2 regions of the Pseudomonas cavernae genome follow, and region 2 is predicted to be linked to the other one. Evidence: predicted binding sites of a transcription regulator. Region 2 holds the regulator's gene; the other holds the start of a gene.

Region 1 (11,128 bases), 2.2 Mb from region 2:
TTGCGGCGCCGCAGTGGGGCTACCGTCCTGGCCCATGATGGCCTGGTCGCGGCTGACGCCTGGCATGAAGTCGCCGGAGAGCCCTGCCAGTTGGTCGTTGTCGTTGAAGATGATGCTCATGCGCTCTTGCTGGCGCTGGCCGCCACCGGGCTGGATGCTGTACAGGTAATCCCAGCGGTTGGCGTGGAAAGTGTCACTGATCAGTGGGTTGCCCATGATAAACCGCACTTGCCGGCGGGTCATTCCAGGCTTCAGCTGGTCTATCATATCCTGAGTAACGACATTGCCCTGTTGAATGTCGATTTTGTAAACCCCGGGGAACGAACAGCCGGCGAGTGCGAGCAGTCCCACGAGGGTGAGACCAGTCAGCATGAGCTTGGTGTTTTGCATCGGTGGGTGACTTCCACTATCTTGGCTGGGCAACTTGACCACCGATCATACCCGTATTGAAGGCTGCTGCGAACCTGCGGCCACGAGAAAGCTGACCATGGTTGAAAATAGCGAACTACGCAAAGCTGGCCTGAAAGTGACCCTGCCACGGGTCAAGATCCTGCAGATGCTCGACTCCGCCGAGCATCGCCACATGAGTGCGGAAGATGTCTACAAGGCACTGATGGAGGCGGGTGAAGACGTTGGTCTGGCCACTGTCTATCGGGTGCTGACCCAGTTCGAGGCGGCGGGGCTGGTGGTGCGTCATAACTTCGATGGCGGTCACGCAGTGTTCGAGTTGGCCGACAGCGGTCACCACGACCACATGGTCTGCGTCGACAGCGGTGAAGTGGTCGAGTTCTTCGACACCGAGATCGAGAAGCGTCAGAAAGAGATCGTCAAGGAGCACGGCTTCGAACTGGTCGATCACAATCTGGTGCTGTACGTGCGCAAGAAGAAGTAAGGCTTCTTAAGCCGCTTGCGGACAAATAAAAAGGCGACCTCGGGTCGCCTTTTTGCTTTTTACGCGATGCCGGTCAGCTGTTGGCGCTGCTGACCATTTTTCGCGCATGGGCCAGGGATTCTTCGGTGAGGTCGACCCCGCCGAGCATGCGTGCAATCTCCTCGACGCGGCCGGCCGCGTCCAGCGCGGCCACGGCGGTGTGGGTGGCCTCCGTGCCGCGAGCCTTGTGCACGAACAGATGCTGATGGCCCTGGGCCGCCACTTGCGGCAGGTGGGTGACGGTCAGCACCTGGCCGCGCTCGCCAAGGCGGCGCAGTAGTTGGCCGACCACCTCGGCGGTGGGGCCGCCGATGCCGACGTCCACTTCGTCGAACACCAGGGTCGGCACTCGCGAGGTCTGCGCGGTGATCACCTGGATCGCCAGGCTGATGCGCGACAGCTCGCCGCCGGAGGCGACCTTGGCTAGGGCCTTGAGAGGCTGGCCGGGGTTGGCGCTGACCAGAAACTCAACCTGTTCCAGGCCATTGGGTTGCGGGTCGCCCTGTTCGCTGGTGCGCAGTTCGATGCTGAAGCGGCCGCCGGGCATGCCCAGGCGCTGCATTTCGCTTTCCACGGCGGTGGCCAGTGTGCCGGCGGCCTGCTGGCGCAGTTCGCTGAGCTGAGTGGCTTTCTCCTGATAGTGGCGGGCGTAGGCGGCCAGTTCTTCACTCAGGCGCTCTCCGGCCTGGTCGTCGGCGTTCAGGCCTTCCAGTTCCTCGAAGAGTTGTTGTTGCAGGCCGGTCAAGTCGACGGGCTGCACCCGGTGCTTGCGCGCCAGGGTGTAGATGCTGTCGAGGCGTTCCTCTAGCAGTTGCTGGCGTTGCGGGTCGGCGTCGAAATGATCGAGAAAGCGATTGAGTTCACCGACGGCTTCCTCGACCTGGATCTGTGCGCTGGCCAGCAGGTTGGTCGCTTCGCCGAGGGCGCCGGGCTGATGGGGAAAGGCGGTCAGCCGCTGCAGGCTGCCGGTCAGGGCCGAGAGCACATTGCCGGCATCGCTTTCGCTGCACAGTTCGAGCACTTGCCGGCAGGCGCCGAGCAGCCTCTCGGCGCTGGCCAGGGTTTTGTGCTCCTGCTCCAGCTGGTCCAGCTCATTTTCACCGAGTGCCAGGTTGTCCAGTTCCTCTAGCTGATAGCTGAGCAGTTGGTGGCGGGCGCGCTGTTCGTCGCTGGCGCTGGAAATGCGCTCCAGCTCTTGGCGGGTCTGGCGCCAGCGCTGGGCGGCGAGCTGGACCTGGCGGGCCAGTTCCTGACTGCCGGCGTACTCGTCGAGCAGGCGGCGATGGGTGTCCGGTTTCAGCAGCGACTGGTGCTCGTGCTGGTTGTGGATGTCGATCAGCAGTTCGCCAAGGGCCTTGAGATCGCCGAGCGGGCAGGGCGAGCCGTTGATGTAGCCGCGTGAGCGGCCTTCGGCGGTGATTACCCGCCGGAGGATGCACGGGCCGTCGTTGTCCAGGTCGCGTTCATCAAGCCAGGCGCGGGCTTCGGCAATGGCGGTGAGGTCGAAGCTGGCGAGGATGTCGGCCTTGTCCGCGCCGGGGCGGACCGCGCCGTTGTCGGCGCGATCGCCGAGGGCCAGGCTGAGAGCGTCGAGCATGATCGACTTGCCCGCGCCGGTTTCGCCGGTGATCACGCTCATGCCGCCATTCAGTTCGAGGTCGAGGTGTTCGACGATGGCGTAGTTGTGAATGGACAGATGAACCAGCATGGCGATCCCCTGAAGTGCAGTGGCTGTGTATTTATACAGTAGTCATTTTCCGCCTGACAACCAGTCGACGGCCCTTGAAGCGAAAAAATGCGCCCCCATATAGGCGGACAGAAGAGCGGGTTATTCACCCCGCGGCGATTTGAGAGAGGAGGAGCGCATGGCTGAAGAACAGACCCTGGACAACCAGAACCCCGAGGCAAGTCCCGCAGCGGAGGCAGTGTCGAGCGACGAGTTCGTCGCCCGCGTGCAGGCGCTGGAGGAGCAGCTGGCGGCGGCCCAGGATCAGTCGCTGCGCGTTGCGGCCGATCTGCAGAACGTGCGCCGGCGTGCCGAGCAGGATGTGGAGAAGGCGCGCAAGTTCGCCCTGGAGAAATTCGCCGGCGATCTGCTGCCGGTCATCGACAGCCTGGAGCGCGGTCTTGAGCTGTCCAATCCGGATGATGAGGCGCTGAAGTCGGTGCGTGAAGGCATTGAGCTGACCCTCAAGCTGTTCCACGACACCCTCAAGCGTTATCAGCTCGAGGCAGTGGATCCGCACGGCGCGCCGTTCAACCCCGAGCACCATCAGGCCATGGCCATGCAGGAAAGCACCCATGTCGAGCCGGGTAGCGTGCTCAAGGTGTTCCAGAAGGGTTATCTGCTCAACGGCCGTCTGCTGCGCCCCGCCATGGTGGTGGTGAGCAAGGCGCCGGAGGAAGCGCCGCCTTCGATTGATGAGCAGGCTTGAAATCAGCGAGCCGGCCCCCATCTGTTTAACCAAGCGAATTAGTGCTACCGCGGCCCTGCAACCAGGCCGCGATGAAAACCAAGTTTCGGGAGAGTGAAAATGGGCAAAATTATCGGTATCGACCTGGGGACCACCAACTCCTGCGTCTCCATTCTGGAAAACGGCAGTGTCAAGGTCATCGAGAACGCTGAAGGCGCGCGGACCACACCGTCGATCATCGCTTACACCAATGATGGCGAAACCCTGGTCGGTCAGTCGGCCAAGCGCCAGGCGGTGACCAACCCGCACAACACCCTGTACGCGGTGAAACGTTTGATCGGCCGTCGCTTCGAAGAAGGCGTGGTGCAGAAAGACATCCAGATGGTTCCGTACAAGATCGTCAAGGCCGACAACGGCGACGCCTGGGTGGAAGTGAAGGGCCAGAAGATGGCGCCGCCGCAAATCTCCGCGGAAGTGCTGAAGAAGATGAAGAAGACCGCCGAAGACTATCTCGGCGAGCCGGTCACCGAAGCGGTGATCACCGTGCCGGCCTACTTCAACGACAGCCAGCGCCAGGCCACCAAAGACGCCGGTCGCATCGCCGGCCTGGACGTCAAGCGCATCATCAACGAGCCGACCGCGGCCGCGCTGGCCTACGGTATGGACAAGGCCAAGGGCGATCACACCGTTATCGTTTATGACCTAGGCGGCGGTACCTTCGACGTGTCGGTGATCGAGATCGCCGAAGTTGACGGCGAGCACCAGTTCGAAGTGCTGGCCACCAACGGCGATACCTTCCTCGGTGGCGAAGACTTCGACATCCGCCTGATCGACTACCTGGTCGACGAGTTCAAGAAGGAAAGCGGCATCAACCTCAAGGGCGATCCGCTGGCCATGCAGCGCCTGAAAGAGGCGGCGGAGAAGGCCAAGATCGAGCTGTCCTCGAGCCAGCAGACCGACGTCAACCTGCCGTACATCACCGCCGATGCGTCCGGTCCGAAGCACCTGAACGTGAAGATTTCCCGCGCCAAGCTGGAGTCTCTAGTGGAAGATCTGGTGCAGCGCACCATCGAGCCGTGCCGCATCGCCCTGAAAGATGCCGGCATCGACGCGGCCACCATCCATGACGTGATCCTGGTCGGCGGCCAGACCCGCATGCCGCTGGTACAGAAACTGGTCTCCGATTTCTTCGGCAAAGAGCCGCGCAAGGACGTCAACCCGGACGAAGCCGTGGCCATGGGCGCCGCCATTCAAGGTGCGGTCCTGGCCGGCGATGTCAAGGACGTGCTGCTGCTCGACGTCAGCCCGCTGACCCTCGGCATCGAAACCATGGGTGGGGTGATGACCGCGCTGATCGAGAAGAACACCACCATCCCGACCAAGAAGTCGCAGGTGTTCTCGACGGCCGACGACAACCAGGCCGCGGTGACCATCCACGTGCTGCAGGGCGAGCGCAAGCAAGCCGCGCAGAACAAGTCGCTGGGCAAGTTCGACCTGGCCGAGATTCCGCCGGCGCCGCGCGGCGTGCCGCAGATCGAAGTGACCTTCGACATCGACGCCAACGGCATCCTGCACGTCGGCGCGAAAGACAAGGCCACCGGCAAGCAGCAGTCCATCGTGATCAAGGCCAACTCCGGTCTGTCCGAGGAAGAGATCGAGCAAATGGTGCGTGACGCCGAGGCCAACGCCGAGGAAGACCGCAAGTTCGAAGAGCTGGCCGGTGCTCGCAACCAGGGCGACGCGCTGGTCCACGCGACTCGCAAGATGCTCACCGAAGCCGGGGACAAGGCCACTGCCGACGAGAAGACCGCTATCGAGAAGGCTCTCGGCGAGCTGGACGCCGCCGTCAAAGGCGACGACAAGGCGCTGATCGAGGCGAAGATGAACGCCCTGTCCGAAGCCACCACGCCGCTGGCGCAGAAGATGTATGCCGAGCAGCCGCAAGGCGCCGAGGCGGCCCATGCTGCCGACGAGTCGAAAGGCGGCGCCGACGATGTGGTCGATGCCGAGTTCGAAGAGGTCAAGGACCACAAGTAAGGGTCACGCTTCCGCCCCAACCCGTCGCCATGCGGCGGGCACGATTCGCCGCGCGGGAGCCTTCTCCCGCGTCGGCGTATCTGGATGATGTGAATTTGAGAGTGCAGCAGAAATATGGCTAAGCGTGACTATTACGAAGTGCTCGGGGTCGAGCGCGGTGCCAGCGAGGCGGAGCTGAAGAAGGCTTACCGGCGCTTGGCAATGAAATACCATCCGGACCGTAATCCTGGCGATAAAGCTGCGGAGGAGCACTTCAAGGAGGCCAACGAGGCCTATGAAGTGTTGTCCGACGGCAGCAAGCGCGCGGCCTTCGACCAATACGGCCATGCCGGCGTCGATCCGAGCATGGGGGGTGGTGGTGCGGGCTTTGGCGGTGGTGCCAACTTCTCCGACATCTTCGGCGATGTGTTCAGCGATTTCTTCGGTGGCGGTCGCGGCGGCTCGCGCGGTGGCGTGCAGCGCGGCAGCGATCTGCGCTACACCCTCGAGCTGGATCTGGAAGAGGCGGTACGCGGCACCACGGTGACCATTCGCGTGCCGACCCTGGTCAACTGCAAGATTTGCGAGGGTTCCGGCGCCAAGAAGGGCACCAGTCCGGTGACCTGTACCACCTGCGGCGGTATCGGCCAGGTGCGCATGCAGCAAGGCTTCTTCTCGGTGCAGCAGACCTGTCCGCGCTGTCACGGTAGCGGCAAGATGATCACCGACCCCTGTGGCAGCTGCCATGGCCACGGCCGGGTGGAAGAGCACAAGACGCTGTCGGTCAAGGTGCCGGCTGGGGTCGACAACGGTGACCGCATTCGTCTCTCGGGCGAGGGCGAAGCTGGCGTACATGGCGGCCCGGCGGGCGACCTGTATGTGGTGGTCAACGTCCGCGAGCACTCGATCTTCCAGCGTGACGGCAAGCATCTGTACTGCGAAGTGCCGATCAGCTTCGCCGACGCGGCGCTGGGCGGCGAGCTGGAAGTGCCAACCCTGGATGGCCGAGTCAAGCTGAAGATTCCCGAGGGCACCCAGACCGGCAAGCTGTTTCGTCTGCGCGGCAAGGGTGTGGCTCCGGTGCGTGGTGGTGCCGCTGGCGATCTGATGTGCCGGGTCGCGGTGGAAACCCCGGTGCATCTGGACAGGCGTCAGCGCGAGTTGCTCGAAGAGTTTCGCGGCACGCTGCAAGGCGACACCTCGCACTCGCCCAAGGCCAGTGGCTGGTTCGAGGGTGTGAAGCGTTTCTTCGGTGATGTGTAAGCTGTTTGAGGAGCTGAAATGCGACGTATAGCCGTGATGGGCGCCGCTGGGCGCATGGGCAAGACCCTGATCGAGGCGATCCAGCAAGCCACCGACGCGGGGCTGACGGCGGCAATCGATCGCCCGGACAGCAGCCTGGTCGGCGCCGATGCCGGTGAGCTGGCGGCCATCGGGCGGATCGGTGTGCCGTTGTCGGCGGATCTGGCCAAGGTCGTCGGCGAGTTCGATGTGCTGATCGATTTCACCCATCCGTCGGTGACCCTGAAGAACCTGGAAGTCTGCCGCCAGGCCGGCAAGGCCATGGTCATCGGCACTACCGGCTTTTCCGTCGAGGAAAAACAGCGTCTGGCCGAGGCGGCCAAGGATATCCCGATTGTCTTCGCGGCCAACTTCAGCGTCGGCGTCAATCTCTGCCTGAAATTGCTGGATACCGCGGCGCGGGTGCTCGGCGACGAGGTGGATATCGAGATCATCGAGGCCCACCATCGGCACAAGGTCGACGCGCCGTCGGGTACTGCGCTGCGCATGGGCGAAGTGGTGGCCCAGGCGCTGGGGCGGGATCTGCAGCAGGTTGCCGTCTACGGTCGCGAAGGCCAGACCGGTGCTCGTCAGCGCGAAACCATCGGCTTCGCCACCGTGCGCGCCGGCGATGTAGTCGGCGACCATACCGTGCTGTTCGCTGCCGATGGCGAGCGCGTGGAAATCACCCACAAGGCCTCCAGTCGCATGACCTTTGCCAGGGGTGCAGTGCGGGCGGCGCAGTGGTTGGAGGGGCAGGAAGCGAGCCTGTACGACATGCAGGATGTGCTCGGCTTGCGCTGAGGGATGCCCGCCGGGCTAGATGGCGGTAGACCAAAAAGGCGTTTTTCTGTAAGCTGCGCGCTTTAGTGTATCCACTAAAAGTTACGCAGAATGAATCAAATAAAAAAGCGGGGTGACGGTTCGAACGTCATCCCGCTTTTTTACAATCTGCGTTTGCTTCAAGCCTTGATTACGGGAGGTCTTCTTGACTAAGCCAGCCATACTCGCCCTTGCCGATGGCAGCATCTTTCGCGGCGAAGCCATCGGCGCCGATGGCCACACTATCGGCGAGGTGGTGTTCAACACCGCCATGACCGGCTACCAGGAAATCCTTACCGACCCTTCCTATGCCCAGCAAATCGTCACCCTGACCTATCCGCACATCGGCAACACCGGCACCACGCCGGAAGACGCTGAGTCCAGCCGGGTGTGGGCGGCTGGCCTGATCATCCGCGACCTGCCGCTGCTGGCCAGCAACTGGCGCAACAAGCAGTCGCTGCCGGATTATCTGAAGGAAAACGGCACCGTCGCTATCGCCGGTATCGATACCCGTCGCCTGACTCGTATCCTGCGCGAAAAAGGCGCGCAGAACGGCTGCATCCTCGCCGGCGACGACATCAGCGAAGAAAAAGCCCTGGAACTGGCACGCAGTTTCCCCGGCCTGAAAGGCATGGACCTGGCCAAGGTGGTCACTACCGCCGAGCGCTACGAGTGGCGCTCCGGTGTGTGGGACCTGAAGGACGACAGCCACCCGCAAATCCCCGCGGCCGAGCTGAAGTACCACGTGGTCGCCTACGACTACGGCGTCAAGCTGAACATTTTGCGCATGCTGGTAGCGCGCGGCTGCCGCCTGACCGTGGTGCCGGCGCAGACCCCGGCCAGCGAAGTGCTGGCGCTGAATCCGGATGGCGTGTTCCTGTCCAATGGCCCAGGTGATCCGGAGCCCTGCGATTACGCGATCCAGGCGATCAAGGACGTGCTGCAGACCGAGATCCCGGTATTCGGCATCTGCCTCGGCCACCAGCTGCTGGCCCTGGCCTCCGGCGCTAAGACCGTGAAGATGGATCTGGGCCACCACGGCGCCAACCACCCGGTGCAGGATCTCGACAGCGGCGTGGTGATGATCACCAGCCAGAACCACGGTTTCGCCGTGGACGAGGCGACCCTGCCGGGCAACCTGCGCGCCACCCATAAGTCGCTGTTCGACGGCACTCTGCAGGGCGTCGAGCGCACCGACAAGGTGGCCTTCAGCTTCCAGGGTCACCCGGAAGCCAGCCCCGGTCCACATGATGTGGCCCCGCTGTTCGACCGCTTCATCGAAGCCATGGCCAAGCGCCGCTAAGCCTGCCGACTGACCCAAGGATTCGAGTAAGACACATGCCAAAACGTACAGACATCAAAAGCATCCTCATCCTCGGCGCTGGCCCCATCGTCATCGGCCAGGCCTGCGAGTTCGACTATTCCGGCGCCCAGGCCTGCAAGGCGCTGAAGGAAGAGGGTTTCCGCGTCATTCTGGTGAACTCCAACCCAGCCACCATCATGACCGACCCGGCCATGGCCGATGCCACCTACATCGAGCCGATCAAGTGGCAGACCGTGGCCAAGATCATCGAGAAGGAGCGCCCGGATGCGCTGCTGCCGACCATGGGTGGCCAGACCGCGCTGAACTGCGCGCTGGATCTGGAGCACCACGGTGTGTTGGCTAAGTTCGGCGTCGAAATGATCGGCGCCAACGCCGACACCATCGACAAGGCTGAAGACCGCTCGCGCTTCGACAGGGCGATGAAAGACATCGGCCTGGCCTGCCCGGTCTCCGGCATCGCCCACAGCATGGAAGATGCCTACGGGGTGCTGGAAAAGGTCGGCTTCCCGTGCATCATCCGGCCGTCCTTCACCATGGGCGGCACCGGCGGCGGCATCGCCTACAACCGTGAAGAGTTCGAGGAAATCTGCGCCCGTGGTCTGGACTTGTCGCCGACCAAGGAGTTGCTGATCGACGAGTCGCTGATCGGTTGGAAAGAGTACGAGATGGAAGTGGTCCGTGATAAGAAGGACAACTGCATCATCGTCTGCTCGATCGAGAACTTCGACCCGATGGGCGTGCATACCGGCGACTCCATCACCGTCGCTCCGGCGCAGACCCTGACCGACAAGGAATACCAGATCCTGCGCAACGCCTCGCTGGCGGTACTGCGCGAGATCGGCGTGGAAACCGGCGGCTCCAACGTGCAGTTCGGTATCTGCCCGAACACCGGGCGTATGGTGGTGATCGAGATGAACCCGCGCGTATCGCGCTCCTCGGCGCTGGCCTCCAAGGCCACCGGCTTCCCGATCGCCAAGATCGCCGCCAAGCTGGCGGTCGGTTACACCCTCGACGAGCTGCAGAACGATATCACCGGCGGTCGCACCCCGGCGTCGTTCGAGCCGGCGATCGACTACGTCGTCACCAAGATCCCGCGTTTCGCCTTCGAGAAATTCCCTAAGGCCGACGCCCGCCTGACCACCCAGATGAAGTCCGTCGGTGAAGTCATGGCCATCGGCCGCACCTTCCAGGAGTCGATGCAGAAAGCCCTGCGCGGTCTGGAAGTCGGTGCCAACGGTTTCGATCCGAAGCTCGATCTGAGCAATCCGGAGAGCGAGCACATCCTCAAGCGCGAACTGACCGTGCCGGGCGCGGAGCGCATCTGGTACGTCGCCGATGCCTTCCGCGCCGGCAAGAGCATCGAGGAAGTGTTTGAGCTGACCCGCATCGACGAGTGGTTCCTGGTGCAGATCGAGGACCTGGTCAAGGACGAGGCCAAGGTCAAGACCCTCGGCCTGTCCAGCATCGACGTCGAGTTGATGCGCAAGCTCAAGCGCAAGGGCTTCTCCGATGCGCGTCTGGCCAAGCTGCTCGGCGTCACCGAGAAGAACCTGCGCAGCCACCGCCACAAGCTGAAGGTGCTGCCGGTGTTCAAGCGCGTCGACACCTGCGCCGCCGAGTTCGCCACCGACACCGCCTACATGTACTCGACCTATGAGGAGGAGTGCGAGGCCAACCCGTCGAGCCGCGACAAGATCATGATCCTCGGCGGCGGCCCCAACCGTATCGGCCAGGGCATCGAGTTCGACTACTGCTGCGTGCACGCCGCGCTGGCGATGCGCGAAGACGGCTACGAGACCATCATGGTCAACTGCAACCCGGAAACCGTCTCCACCGACTACGACACCTCCGATCGCCTGTACTTCGAGCCGGTGACCCTGGAGGACGTGCTGGAGATCGTCCGCGTCGAGCAGCCAAAGGGCGTGATCGTCCAGTACGGCGGGCAGACCCCGCTGAAACTGTGCCGCGCCCTGGAAGAGGCCGGCGTGCCGATCATCGGCACCAGCCCGGATGCCATCGACCGCGCCGAAGACCGCGAGCGCTTCCAGCAGATGGTCCAGCGTCTCAACCTGCGTCAGCCGGCCAACGCCACCGCGCGCAGCGAAGAAGAGGCGATCCGCGCTTCCAAGGTCATCGGTTACCCGCTGGTGGTGCGCCCGTCCTACGTGCTCGGCGGCCGGGCGATGGAAATCGTCTACGAAGAAGACGAGCTGAAGCGCTACATGCGCGAAGCGGTGCAAGTGTCGAACGACAGCCCGGTGCTGCTCGATCACTTCCTCAATTGCGCCATCGAAGTGGATATCGATGCGGTGTGCGACGGCACCGACGTGGTGATCGGCG
Region 2 (11,128 bases):
CGGCGCGCTATTCCGAAGCCAGCCTGGTCAAGGAATTGGAGAAGCGTGGCATCGGCCGGCCGTCGACCTATGCGGCGATCATCTCGACCATCCAAGAGCGCGGCTATGTGACCGTGCATAACCGCCGTTTCTACTCGGAGAAGATGGGCGACATCGTCACCGAGCGCCTGAGCGAGAGTTTTTCTCATCTGATGGATTACGGTTTCACCGCCGGTATGGAAGAGCATCTCGATGATGTCGCCCAGGGCGAGCGTGACTGGAAGCACCTGCTCGACGAGTTCTATGGCGACTTCAAGAAAAAGCTCGAGCTGGCCGAAACTAGCGACAGCGGCATGCGCGCCAACCAGCCGACCCTGACCGATATTCACTGCCGCGAATGCGGCCGGCCGATGATGATTCGTACCGCTTCCACCGGCGTGTTCCTCGGCTGCTCCGGTTACGCGCTGCCGCCGAAAGAACGCTGCAAGGCGACCGTCAACCTGATTCCGGGCGACGAGATCGCCGCCGATGACGAGGGCGAATCGGAGTCGCGCGTGTTGCTCGGCAAGCATCGTTGCCCGGTCTGCAGCACGGCAATGGATGCTTATCTGCTCGACGAGAAGCGCAAGCTGCATATCTGCGGCAACAACCCGGATTGTTCCGGCTATGAAATCGAGGAAGGGCAGTACCGCATCAAGGGCTACGAAGGCCCGAGCCTGGAGTGCGACAAGTGCGGCAGCGAGATGCAGTTGAAGACTGGTCGCTTCGGCAAGTTCTTCGGTTGCACCAATGCGTCCTGCAAGAACACTCGCAAGCTGCTGAAGAGCGGCGAGGCCGCGCCGCCGAAGATCGACCCGATCAAGATGCCAGAGCTCAAGTGCGAGAAGGTCAACGACACTTATGTGCTGCGTGACGGCGCTTCCGGCCTGTTCCTGGCCGCCAGCCAGTTCCCGAAGAACCGCGAGACCCGTGCGCCGCTGGTGCTCGAGCTGATTCCACACAAGGATGAGCTGGATGCGAAATATCACTTCCTGCTTGAGGCGCCGAAGAAGGATCCGGAAGGGCGTCCAGCGGTGATCCGTTTCAGCCGCAAGACCAAGGAGCAATACGTGCAGTCCGAGGTGGAGGGCAAGCCGACCGGCTGGCGCGCCTTCTACAGCGGTGGCGCCTGGAAGGTCGAAGACAAGCGCTAAACACCCAATCGGATAAGCGCGCGCCGGTCTCCAGCTGGCGCGCGTATAGTGAACGTACTTGCCGTGGAGGGCGCTGCAATGGCCCACGAACTCTATACCCGCACGAACCAGAAACTGTATTTCGCCGGCCTGGCCCTCACTGCCTGGCAGCAGGCGGAAGAAGGGCGGGCGATGAATGCCCAGGCGCTGATCCAGTCCGAACGCGAGGCGGTGCTGTTCCATCTCTATGGCGCCTTGCTCGGACTGTGTCATGAGATCGCGGGCTATTACCGCCTGCCGCAAAGCCATGTGCCGCGCGTCGAGCTGTTCCTGCTGCCTGAGGTGTTAAGTCAGGCACCCTGTCCGGAGCTGGCCGAGTTGGTCGAGCTGGCGCAGCAGTCGGAAACCTGGCTGGCGCAGCTATTGGCCGCGTATGCGGCGTTATTTCAGCCACCGCAGGCACCCAAGAAGGCCAAAGTCGATCCGGCCTTGCCGTTGATCGAGTCGGTCAGCCTGGATGAAGAAGTGCCACTGGCGCGCCAGGAGCTTGAGGACTGGCGGCAACAGCTGAAAGGGCTGGCGCTGCGTTTTCGTGAGTCGCTCAGTGAGTGCTGAGTCGCTTGGCGCCTGGGCTAGGGCAGAACCCCAGCCGACTGGTACACTCGCGGCCCTTTTCTGGAGGTTCTGATGTCTACATCCTTTCTTGAAATCGTGGAATTGCCCGACGGGCGTATTGCCTTGCGACGCGCCGAGGATCAAGAGGCATTGGTGACTCTGGACTTTTCCGCCGATGCCAAGACTTTTCTGCAGGGCCACCATATTGAGGTGGCCAAAGCCATGCTGAATGTCGGGGTGCAGATGGCAGGGCGCCTGGCGGAAGGCGATTTCGACCGCGATGAAGAGCCGCGAGTGCTGCACTGAGTCGAGTGCGGTGGGGTAAGGCGATAAATCGATTGAGCGCTGCTGTAGGCCGTGCTCGCATGGTGAGAGTGGCACATCCTTGTGCCGAGGGGAGTCGAGCTCTCGGCTTTTCTGTCAACCCAGGCTGATATTCAGGCTCTGAGCACCACCCTGGCGGGCGGCGGCGGCCAGTTCCTGGCGCGCTGGGCTATGTAGCGGGTGTAGCCAGCTGACAACTGTGTGACTGCGGCCGAGGCGCAGGGCCTCGCAAGCCAGTTGCAGAGCACTTTGGCCCTGACTTGGTTGCAGAATCAGGATGCGCTCGCGGTTCAGGCCGGTGTCGCGCAGCCAAGCTTGGGTCAGGCTGGCGGGTGGAGCGATTAAGGTCAGCCAACGGGCATCGAGGTTCTCGCTTAATTCCCGGAGGATCGGCGCCAGCAGATGCAGGCGGTTGCCTACGGCACCCCGCAGCGACAGTTCACTGAACGTTTCAGGTTCATCGAACCAGGCGGCGGTATCTGCAATTTCGGGTATCGACGGCGCCACGGGTTGAGCCAGAAAGGCCTCGAACAGTGGAAGCTGAGTACGACTGAGCGACTGCGGGAACTGCATAAAGCCTCCTCTAGCGGCGGATTACGCCGACACTCAAACCTTCAATGATCAGATCCTGGGTTTCCAGATCTACTTCGATGGGGGCGAATTCGGGGTTTTCGGCAATCAGCCAGACCTTGTTGCCTTCGCGTTTGAAGCGTTTCACTGTGACCTCATCATCCAGCCGGGCCACGACGATCTGGCCATTGCGTGCTTCGCGGGTGGTATGCACTGCCAGTAGGTCGCCATCAAGGATGCCGACGTCCTTCATGCTCATGCCGCGTACGCGTAACAGATAATCGGCGGCAGGCTGGAAAAAGGCTGGGTTGATCCGGCAGGCCTCTTCGACATTCTGTTGCGCCAAGATCGGCGCGCCGGCCGCGACTCGGCCGATGATGGGCAGACCTTCTTCCTCACTGCTCGGTTCGAAACCGGGGATGCGGATACCACGGGAGGCCCCGGGGGTCATCTCGATGGCGCCTTTGCGGGCCAGCGCCTTGAGATGTTCTTCGGCGGCATTGGGTGACTTGAAGCCGAGTTCCTGGGCGATTTCCGCGCGCGTCGGAGGGTAGCCGTTATCTTCCAGGCAACGCTTGATGAACTCCAGAATCTCGGTTTGGCGCGGCGTTAGCTTCAGCATGGCTGTACTCTGTTTTTTTATACAGTGACTGGAATTATATACAGTGATTCGGCCTTGGCAATCCCTGCTTGGATTGTCAGGCCGCTGTAACTTACGCGTCCCAATCAGCGTCTGGTTTAGGCTTATGATTAGCGGGCTCGCAAGCAAGCTGGCTGGAGCCTGCATGCGTTGCTTGACAAGCGAGCAGGGTGGTACGTATGTTTCAAACAAGTGTTTGTTAGGTATATTTGTAATGGCCCAGTCGGAAACCGTCGAACGTATTCTCGACGCAGCAGAACAGTTGTTCGCCGAAAAAGGTTTCGCTGAGACCTCGTTGCGTTCGATTACCAGCAAGGCCGGGGTCAACCTGGCGGCGGTGAACTATCACTTCGGTTCGAAGAAAGCGCTGATTCAGGCGGTGTTCTCGCGCTTTCTCGGACCTTTCTGCAACAGTCTCGAGCGCGAACTGGATCGTCGGCAGGCTAGGGCCGAGCATAAGGCCAGTCTCGAGGAGTTGCTGGAGATCCTGGTCGAGCAAGCGCTGGCGGTAAAGCCGCGCAGCGGCAACGATCTGTCGATTTTCATGCGCTTGCTCGGTCTGGCCTTCAGCCAGAGCCAGGGGCATCTGCGGCGCTATCTGGAAGACGCCTATGGCAAGGTGTTTCGCCGTTACATGATGTTGTTGCATGAGGGGGCTCCGCGCATTCCGCCGCTCGAACTGTTCTGGCGCATCCACTTCATGCTCGGCGCGGCGGCGTTCAGCATGTCCGGGATCAAGGCATTGCGGGCAATTGCCGAAAATGACTTCGGCGTCAACACCTCCATTGAGCAGGTGATGCGCCTGATGGTGCCGTTTCTGGCGGCGGCCATGCGGGCCGACAGCGGGGTGACCGATGAGGCTCTGGCTGCCGCGCAACTGAAACCGCGCAGCAAGACGGCGACCCCGGCTGCGGCCAAGGTCTGACCCGCCTGGCGGTGGGCGCGGCTGGCCTGATCGGCTAAGCTAGCCGCCCATGCGCACTCTCGATCTTCTGCACATTTCTCTCGCCGACCAGTGCCTTTATGGCTTCGCCGCCGGGCGGCTGGTGCTGCGCCTGCCGGTTTCTACGGCGTTGAAGGGGGCCGGCGAGCGCCATGGCTCGGGTTGTACTCCGCGTGGCCTGCATCAGGTGCGGGCAAAAATCGGCGAAAGCTTGCCAGCAGGGGCAGTGCTGCGTGGGCGACGTTGGACCGGCGAAGTCTGGTCCACTGAACTGAATGCGCAATTTCCCGGGCGCGACTGGATTCTCACCCGTATCCTCTGGCTGAGTGGCTGCGAGCCAGGCCGCAACCGTCTCGGCGGCGTCGATACCTTCCGCCGCTACATCTACCTGCACGGTACGCCCGATAGCGAGCCCATGGGTGTGCCGCTCTCCCACGGCTGCATTCGTTTGCGCAATGCCGATCTGCTGGAACTCTTCCCGCGTGTTCCCATCCACTGTGCGGTGCTAATCGATGAAGCGCCGTGCCCGGACTGGGCCGCGGCCGAACTCGTGTAAGGATTCGTTATGACTTCAAGCCTGCAAGGCTCTTTGATGCTGGATATCGGCGGCACCTGGCTGACCGCTGAAGACCGGCTGATTCTTCGGCAACCGCAAGTGGGTGGTTTGATCCTGTTTGCGCGCAATATCGAGCATCCCCGTCAGGTGCGCGAGTTGAGCGCGGCCATTCGCGCGGTGCGCCCGGATCTGCTGCTGGCGGTGGATCAGGAGGGCGGGCGGGTGCAGCGCCTGCGCCAGGGCTTCGTACGCCTGCCGGCGATGCGTGCCATAGCCGACAACGCCAATGCCGAGTGGTTGGCTGAACAATGCGGTTGGCTGATGGCCACCGAGGTGCTGGCGGTCGGTCTGGATCTCAGCTTCGCCCCGGTGCTCGACCTCGACTACCAGCGCAGCGCCGTGGTCGGCAGCCGTGCCTTCGAGGGCGACCCACAACGCGCGACGCTGCTGGCCGGGGCCTTTACCCGCGGCATGAATGCCGCGGGCATGGCGGCGACCGGCAAGCATTTCCCCGGTCACGGCTGGGCTGAGGCGGATTCCCATGTGGCCATCCCGATTGACGAACGCACTCTGGAGCAGATCCGCGCCAATGACCTGCGGCCTTTTGCCCAGCTCAGCAAAAAGCTGGCGGCGGTGATGCCGGCGCATGTCATTTACCCGCAGGTGGACGCACAGCCGGCCGGTTTCTCCCGCCGCTGGCTGCAGGACATCCTGCGCGGCGAGTTGGGCTTCGACGGAGTGATCTTTAGCGATGACCTGTCCATGGCCGGCGCCCATGTGGTCGGCGATGCCGCCAGCCGCATCGAGGCGGCACTCGCTGCCGGCTGTGACATGGGCCTGGTGTGCAATGACCGCGGCGCCGCCGAGCTGGCCCTGAGTGCCTTGCAGCGCCTCAGGGTGCAGGTGCCGGCACGTCTGGCGCGCATGCGCGGCCAGGGTTTCGCGACCACCGAATACCGCCAGCAGCCGCGCTGGCTGGCGGCCGTGGCCGATCTGCGCACCGCCCAGTTGATTGATTGAGGAAAGCGACATGACCGTTTACGCCATCATCGGCGGTACTGGCCTGACCCAGCTGGAGGGCTTGACCCTGAGCGCCGCGCTGAATATCGACACACCCTATGGCGCGCCCTCGGCCCCTGTGTTGCGTGGTAACTACGCCGGGCGCGAGGTGCTGTTCCTCGCCCGCCACGGTCATCCGCACCGGATTCCACCGCATCAGGTGAATTACCGCGCCAATCTGTGGGCGCTCAAGCAGGCCGGCGCCGAGGCAATCCTCGCGGTCAATGCGGTCGGAGGCATCCACCCGGCCATGGGCACCGGTCACTTCTGCGTGCCGCATCAGATCATCGATTACAGCTGGGGGCGCGAACACACCTTCTTCGCCGGTGAGCTGGATCATGTCACCCATGTCGACTTCAGCTACCCCTACGACGAGCGCCTGCGCCGGCAGCTGACCGCTGCGCTGATGGCAGAAAGCTGTGCTTATAGTGGCCACGGCGTGTACGCCTGCACCCAAGGCCCGCGGCTGGAGTCCGTAGCAGAGATCGCTCGACTGGAGCGCGACGGCTGCGACATTGTCGGCATGACCGGGATGCCGGAAGCCGTGCTGGCACGCGAGCTGGAGCTGCCCTATGCCTGTCTGGCGCTGGTGGTGAACCCGGCAGCGGGCAAGTCGTCTGGAGTGATCACCATGGCCGAGATCGAGCGGGCACTGGCCGATGGCATGAACCAGGTCAAGGCGGTGCTGGCGCGGGTGCTGGGCGCGTAAGAGCCTGTTTACGATCTGCTGCGCGTCGGCCATACGGCGTTGAAATCGGGCTCAGAATGCTCATTTACAACGCGTAAACTGCGCTTCTTCGCCCGATTTCGCCTTGTCTGGCTCTAGCACGCGAGATCGTAAACAGACTCTAAGAGCCTGCGAGCTGCTCAACGTCCTGTGCGCTTGCCGGACGCGCCCGGCAGCGGGGCGAATAGGGCATCGATGTCCTCCGGCTGAATCTGCCAATCGGCCTTCTCGTCGCCTTCCAGTACGCCAGCGGCGAGGGCGGCTTTGCGTTGCTGCAACTGCTGGATCTTTTCCTCGACGGTGCCGCGGGCGATCAACTTGTAGACGAATACCGGCTTGTCCTGGCCGATGCGATAGGCGCGGTCGGTGGCCTGGTTTTCCGCCGCCGGATTCCACCAGGGATCGAAGTGGATCACGGTATCGGCGGCGGTCAGATTGAGGCCGGTGCCACCGGCCTTAAGGCTGATCAGAAACAGCGGCACTTCACCGTTCTGAAAGCGCCGCACCGGCGTACGCCGATCGCGGGTGGCGCCGGTGATCTGCACATAGGGCAGTTCGCGGTGCTGCAGTTCTTCTTCGATCAGCGCGAGCATCGAGGTGAATTGCGAGAACAGCAGCACGCGGCGGCCCTCTTCGAGCAGTTCGGCGAGCATCTCCAGCAGGCTGTCGAGCTTGCTCGAATGGCTGCCGATCTTGCGCCCGGGCATTTCGCTCTTCACCAGGCGCAGGTCGCAACAGACCTGGCGCAGCTTCAGCAGCGCCTCAAGGATGACGATCTGGCTGCGGCCCAGGCCCTTACGCTCGATTTCCTCGCGCACCTTGCGGTCCATCGCTAGGCGTACCGTCTCGTAGAGGTCGCGTTGCGCCTCGTTGAGTTCGACCCAGTGAACGATTTCGCTCTTGGCCGGCAGTTCCTTGGCCACCTCTTCCTTCTTGCGCCGCAGCAGGAACGGCTTGAGTCGCGCATTGAGGTGAGCCAGGCGGGCGGGATCGCCATGCTTTTCGATCGGCGTGCGGTAGTCGCGGTTGAACTGTTTGTTGTCGCCGAGCCAGCCGGGCATGAGGAAGTGGAATAGCGACCAGAGTTCGCCCAGGTGATTTTCCAGCGGCGTGCCGGTCAAGCACAGGCGTTGTCGCGCCTCGAGCTGTCGGGCGGCCTGGGCCGCCTTGCTGGTCGGGTTCTTGATGTACTGCGCTTCGTCGAGGATCAGCACGTGCAAGGGTTGCTGGCGTAGCCGCTCGAGGTCGCGGGGCAGCAAGGCGTAAGTGGTCAGCAGCAGATCGTAGTCGGCCAGATGCGGGAAATTCTGCTGGCGCTGCGGGCCGTGCAGGGCCAGCACACGCAGCGCGGGAGTAAAGCGTGCGGCTTCGTCCTGCCAGTTGGGAATCAGGCTGGTGGGCATCACCGCCAGAGCCGGGCGGTCGAGGCGTCCGGCGCGCTTTTCCGTGAGCAGGTGGGCCAGGCTTTGCAAGGTCTTGCCCAGGCCCATGTCATCGCCCAGCACGCCGCCGGTTTCCAGTTCGCGCAGCGTCTGCATCCAGCTCAGGCCGTCGAGCTGGTAGGGGCGTAATTCGGCATTCAGGCCAAGGGGCGGCGCGACGACGGTATGCTGGCAGTCGCGTAGCTTGTGGGCGAATTCGCGCAGGCGCTCGCCGCCTTGCCAGTGCAGCTCCAGGCCGTCCAGGCCCTGCAGGCGCGCGGCGTCGGGGGCGGCCAGACGCAGGCTGGCGCTGGCTGGCTGATCGGGTAGATAGAGTTCGCCGAGGGTGCTCAACACTGGCTTGAGGCGGCCGAAGGGCAGCAGCACTTGCAGTGGCTGGCCGTCCGTCGAGCGCTGGGCGTCGAGCTGTAGGCGCAGCATTTCTGAATCCGCGCGCTTGGCCAGGCTCTGGGCACTGAGCAGTTCCGGGGTGCGCTGGATCAAACGCAGCAGCACCGGCAACAGGCTGATGCGCCGGCCGTCGACGACGATGCCCAGTTCCAGCTCGAACCAATCGTGCTCGGGCGCTTCGTCGAGCTCGGCGTACCAGCTGTCCACCGGGGTGAGGTCGAAAGCGAAGCCAGGCGTGATCTCGATTTGCCAGCCCTGTGCCTGTAGTGCGGGCAACTGCTGTTGGACGAAATTCAGCCAAGCCTCCTCGCTGGGCAGTTCGAACATTTCCGCCGAGTCCGGGGGCAGCGCCTGGCTTTGTCGCAGGGAGGGGCTGAAGCCGCACTGCTGCAGGATCTTGCGCAAGGCCTGCTCGGCCTGCGGTTGGCGGGCGATGGAGAGTATCTCGTGGTCGCGGACGGCGCGGAACCGTCCAGTTTTGCCCAGGCGGCCATGGGTTTTTTCGCCTTCATAAAGAAAGGCCAGCCCGGCACGGTGCTGGTAGCTGCTGAGGGTGCGTGCGTTGCGCGGATCGTAGTAGGCGTGAGTGAGGCTGCCGAGGCTGAGCAGGGGGGTGGGCTGCAGGTCGTCGATGCGACGTTCCAGCCGTGCCGTTGGTATCTCGGCTTGCGGCGGCTGCTCCAGCAGGTGCAGGAGCACCGCGACCACATGCTTGCAGTTGTAGCCGACCGGGCAGCTGCAGCGGCCGGCGACCGCCGCGAAGGCGGGGTCGAGACGGATCAGCTGGCGGTAGTTGTGCTTGCCCGAGCCGCGGCAATGGGCGGTGAGCTGCTGGCCGCTGAGCTCGACGGCGTGGACGCGCTGCTCGCGGGCATAACCCTCGCCGCGACGCAGGGTGGCGGCATCGAAGGCATTGGTCCAGGGCAGGCTGCGCAGCCGTGCGACGAATGCCGAGATGCTGTCCATGCCGGTTACAGCGGCACGATCTTGATCAGTACGCCGAGGTTGGAGTGATCCAGATAGGTCAGCTCGCCATTCTTCAGGCGCGCGTTCTGCTTCAGGCGCTCGCTGCCGGTGAGCAAGCCGTCGGCATCGAAGCGGTTGATCCAGAAGTCCAGGGCGACATCGGTGAAGCGCACCTGGGTAAGCGTGACGGTGCCTTCAACCGGGTGATGGCCGAACTGCTGGTTGCCTTCCGCGACCGCGACCTTGCTCGGCGTGGCAGACAGGTTCTGCGCCCAGGCCTTGTGCAGCAGCACCTGATAGCCGTTGTCCGGGCTCAGCTTGGCGGCGGCGTCATCCAGGGCGGTGCCGCGCTCGCTGCCGGCGATCGCCTGCGCGCCTGCGGCCCAGTCGTCCGGCGCCGGCTGGCTGGCCGGCAGCGGGTCGCCGGCCTGGCGGAAGACGATCAGTTCGACCTGATACTGCCCATCGGCCATGGCCAGCGGGGCGAACAAAGCGAGTAGCAGGGCCAGATGGCGGAAGATACGCATGAAGTCAGTCCTTTAAGCAGATTGCGGTGCGAGGCGCTCGAACAGCGCCTCCAGTGTATTGAAGCGTTCTTCCGGGCGCTCCATCGGCACCTGGAATTTGAACAGGGTGGCGCCTTCGAACTTGTAACGGTTCGGCTGACTCTGGATCAGCTTGATCAGGGTCAGCGGATCGACGCAGGTATTGCCGGCGAACTCGATGCGCCCGCCCTGCGGGCCGGCGTCGACCTTGTTGATGCCGAGCTTTTCCGCCTGCAGCTTGAGCAGGGTCAGGCGCACCAGGTGCTTGGTCGGCTCCGGCAGCAGGCCGAAGCGGTCGATCATCTCCACCTGCAGTTCTTTCAGGCCATCCTCGTCTGCGGCCGAGGCGATGCGCTTGTAGAGGATCAGTCGCGCATGCACATCCGGCAGGTAGTCCTCGGGGATCAGCGCCGGCAGGCGCAGGTTGATCTCCGGGCCGCCGCCGAGCGGCTGTTCGAGGTTCGGCTGCTCGCCCTTGCGAATGGCTTTCACCGCGCGTTCGAGCATTTCCATATAAAGCGTGAAGCCGACCGCCTGGATCTGCCCGCTCTGGCCATCGCCAAGCAGCTCGCCGGCGCCGCGGATCTCCAGATCGTGGGTGGCGAGGACGAAGCCGGCACCGAGGTCCTGAGCATTGGCGATGGCTTCCAGGCGCTTCTGTGCGTCGTCGGTGGTCTGCTGACGTGGCGGCGTCAGCAGGTAGGCATAGGCCTGGTGGTGGCTGCGGCCGACCCGGCCGCGCAATTGGTGCAGCTGGGCCAGGCCGAACTTGTCGGCGCGCTCGATGAGAATGGTGTTGGCGCTCGGCACGTCGATGCCGGTCTCGATGATGGTCGAGGCGATCAGCACGTTGAAACGCTTATGGTAGAAGTCGCTCATCACCTGTTCGAGGTCGCGCTCGCGCATCTGTCCGTGGCCGATGCCGATGCGCGCTTCCGGCACCAGTTCGGCGAGGTCGGCGGCGCACTTCTCGATGGTTTTCACATCGTTGTGTAGGTAGTAGACCTGGCCGCCGCGCAGCAGCTCGCGCAGCAAGGCCTCCTTGATGGTGGGCTTGTTGGACTCCATCACGAAGGTGCGCACCGACAGCCGGCGCGCCGGCGGGGTGGCGATGATCGACAGGTCGCGCATGCCCGACACCGCCATATTCAGCGTTCTCGGAATGGGAGTCGCGGTGAGGGTGAGGATGTCCACCTCGCT

The links. Region 2 encodes LexA, which represses DNA repair genes until DNA is damaged. Its sites were predicted from a motif close to CTGTNTNNNNANACAG; they were not measured.
Region 1: recN (DNA repair protein RecN) is a predicted target of LexA. The motif match lies at 2,663-2,678, and genes of this name have one in related genera.

What each region holds. Positions count from the first base shown of each region.
Region 1 covers NZ_CP032419.1:904,049-915,176, forward strand. Annotated here, with positions in the region: gene D3880_RS04165 (outer membrane protein assembly factor BamE) at 1-390, opposite strand, end outside; gene fur (ferric iron uptake transcriptional regulator) at 488-892, shown strand; gene recN (DNA repair protein RecN) at 966-2,639, opposite strand; gene grpE (nucleotide exchange factor GrpE) at 2,797-3,366, shown strand; gene dnaK (molecular chaperone DnaK) at 3,466-5,382, shown strand; gene dnaJ (molecular chaperone DnaJ) at 5,497-6,624, shown strand; gene dapB (4-hydroxy-tetrahydrodipicolinate reductase) at 6,643-7,446, shown strand; gene carA (glutamine-hydrolyzing carbamoyl-phosphate synthase small subunit) at 7,631-8,767, shown strand; gene carB (carbamoyl-phosphate synthase large subunit) at 8,803-11,128, shown strand, end outside.
Region 2 covers NZ_CP032419.1:3,112,518-3,123,645, reverse strand. Annotated here, with positions in the region: gene topA (type I DNA topoisomerase) at 1-1,172, shown strand, start outside; gene D3880_RS14220 (DUF6586 family protein) at 1,251-1,766, shown strand; gene D3880_RS14215 (hypothetical protein) at 1,839-2,072, shown strand; gene sulA (SOS-induced cell division inhibitor SulA) at 2,187-2,663, opposite strand; gene lexA (transcriptional repressor LexA) at 2,674-3,282, opposite strand; gene D3880_RS14200 (TetR/AcrR family transcriptional regulator) at 3,515-4,225, shown strand; gene D3880_RS14195 (L,D-transpeptidase) at 4,275-4,799, shown strand; gene nagZ (beta-N-acetylhexosaminidase) at 4,821-5,819, shown strand; gene D3880_RS14185 (S-methyl-5'-thioinosine phosphorylase) at 5,830-6,567, shown strand; gene D3880_RS14180 (DEAD/DEAH box helicase) at 6,726-9,383, opposite strand; gene D3880_RS14175 (CsiV family protein) at 9,389-9,910, opposite strand; gene mfd (transcription-repair coupling factor) at 9,923-11,128, opposite strand, start outside.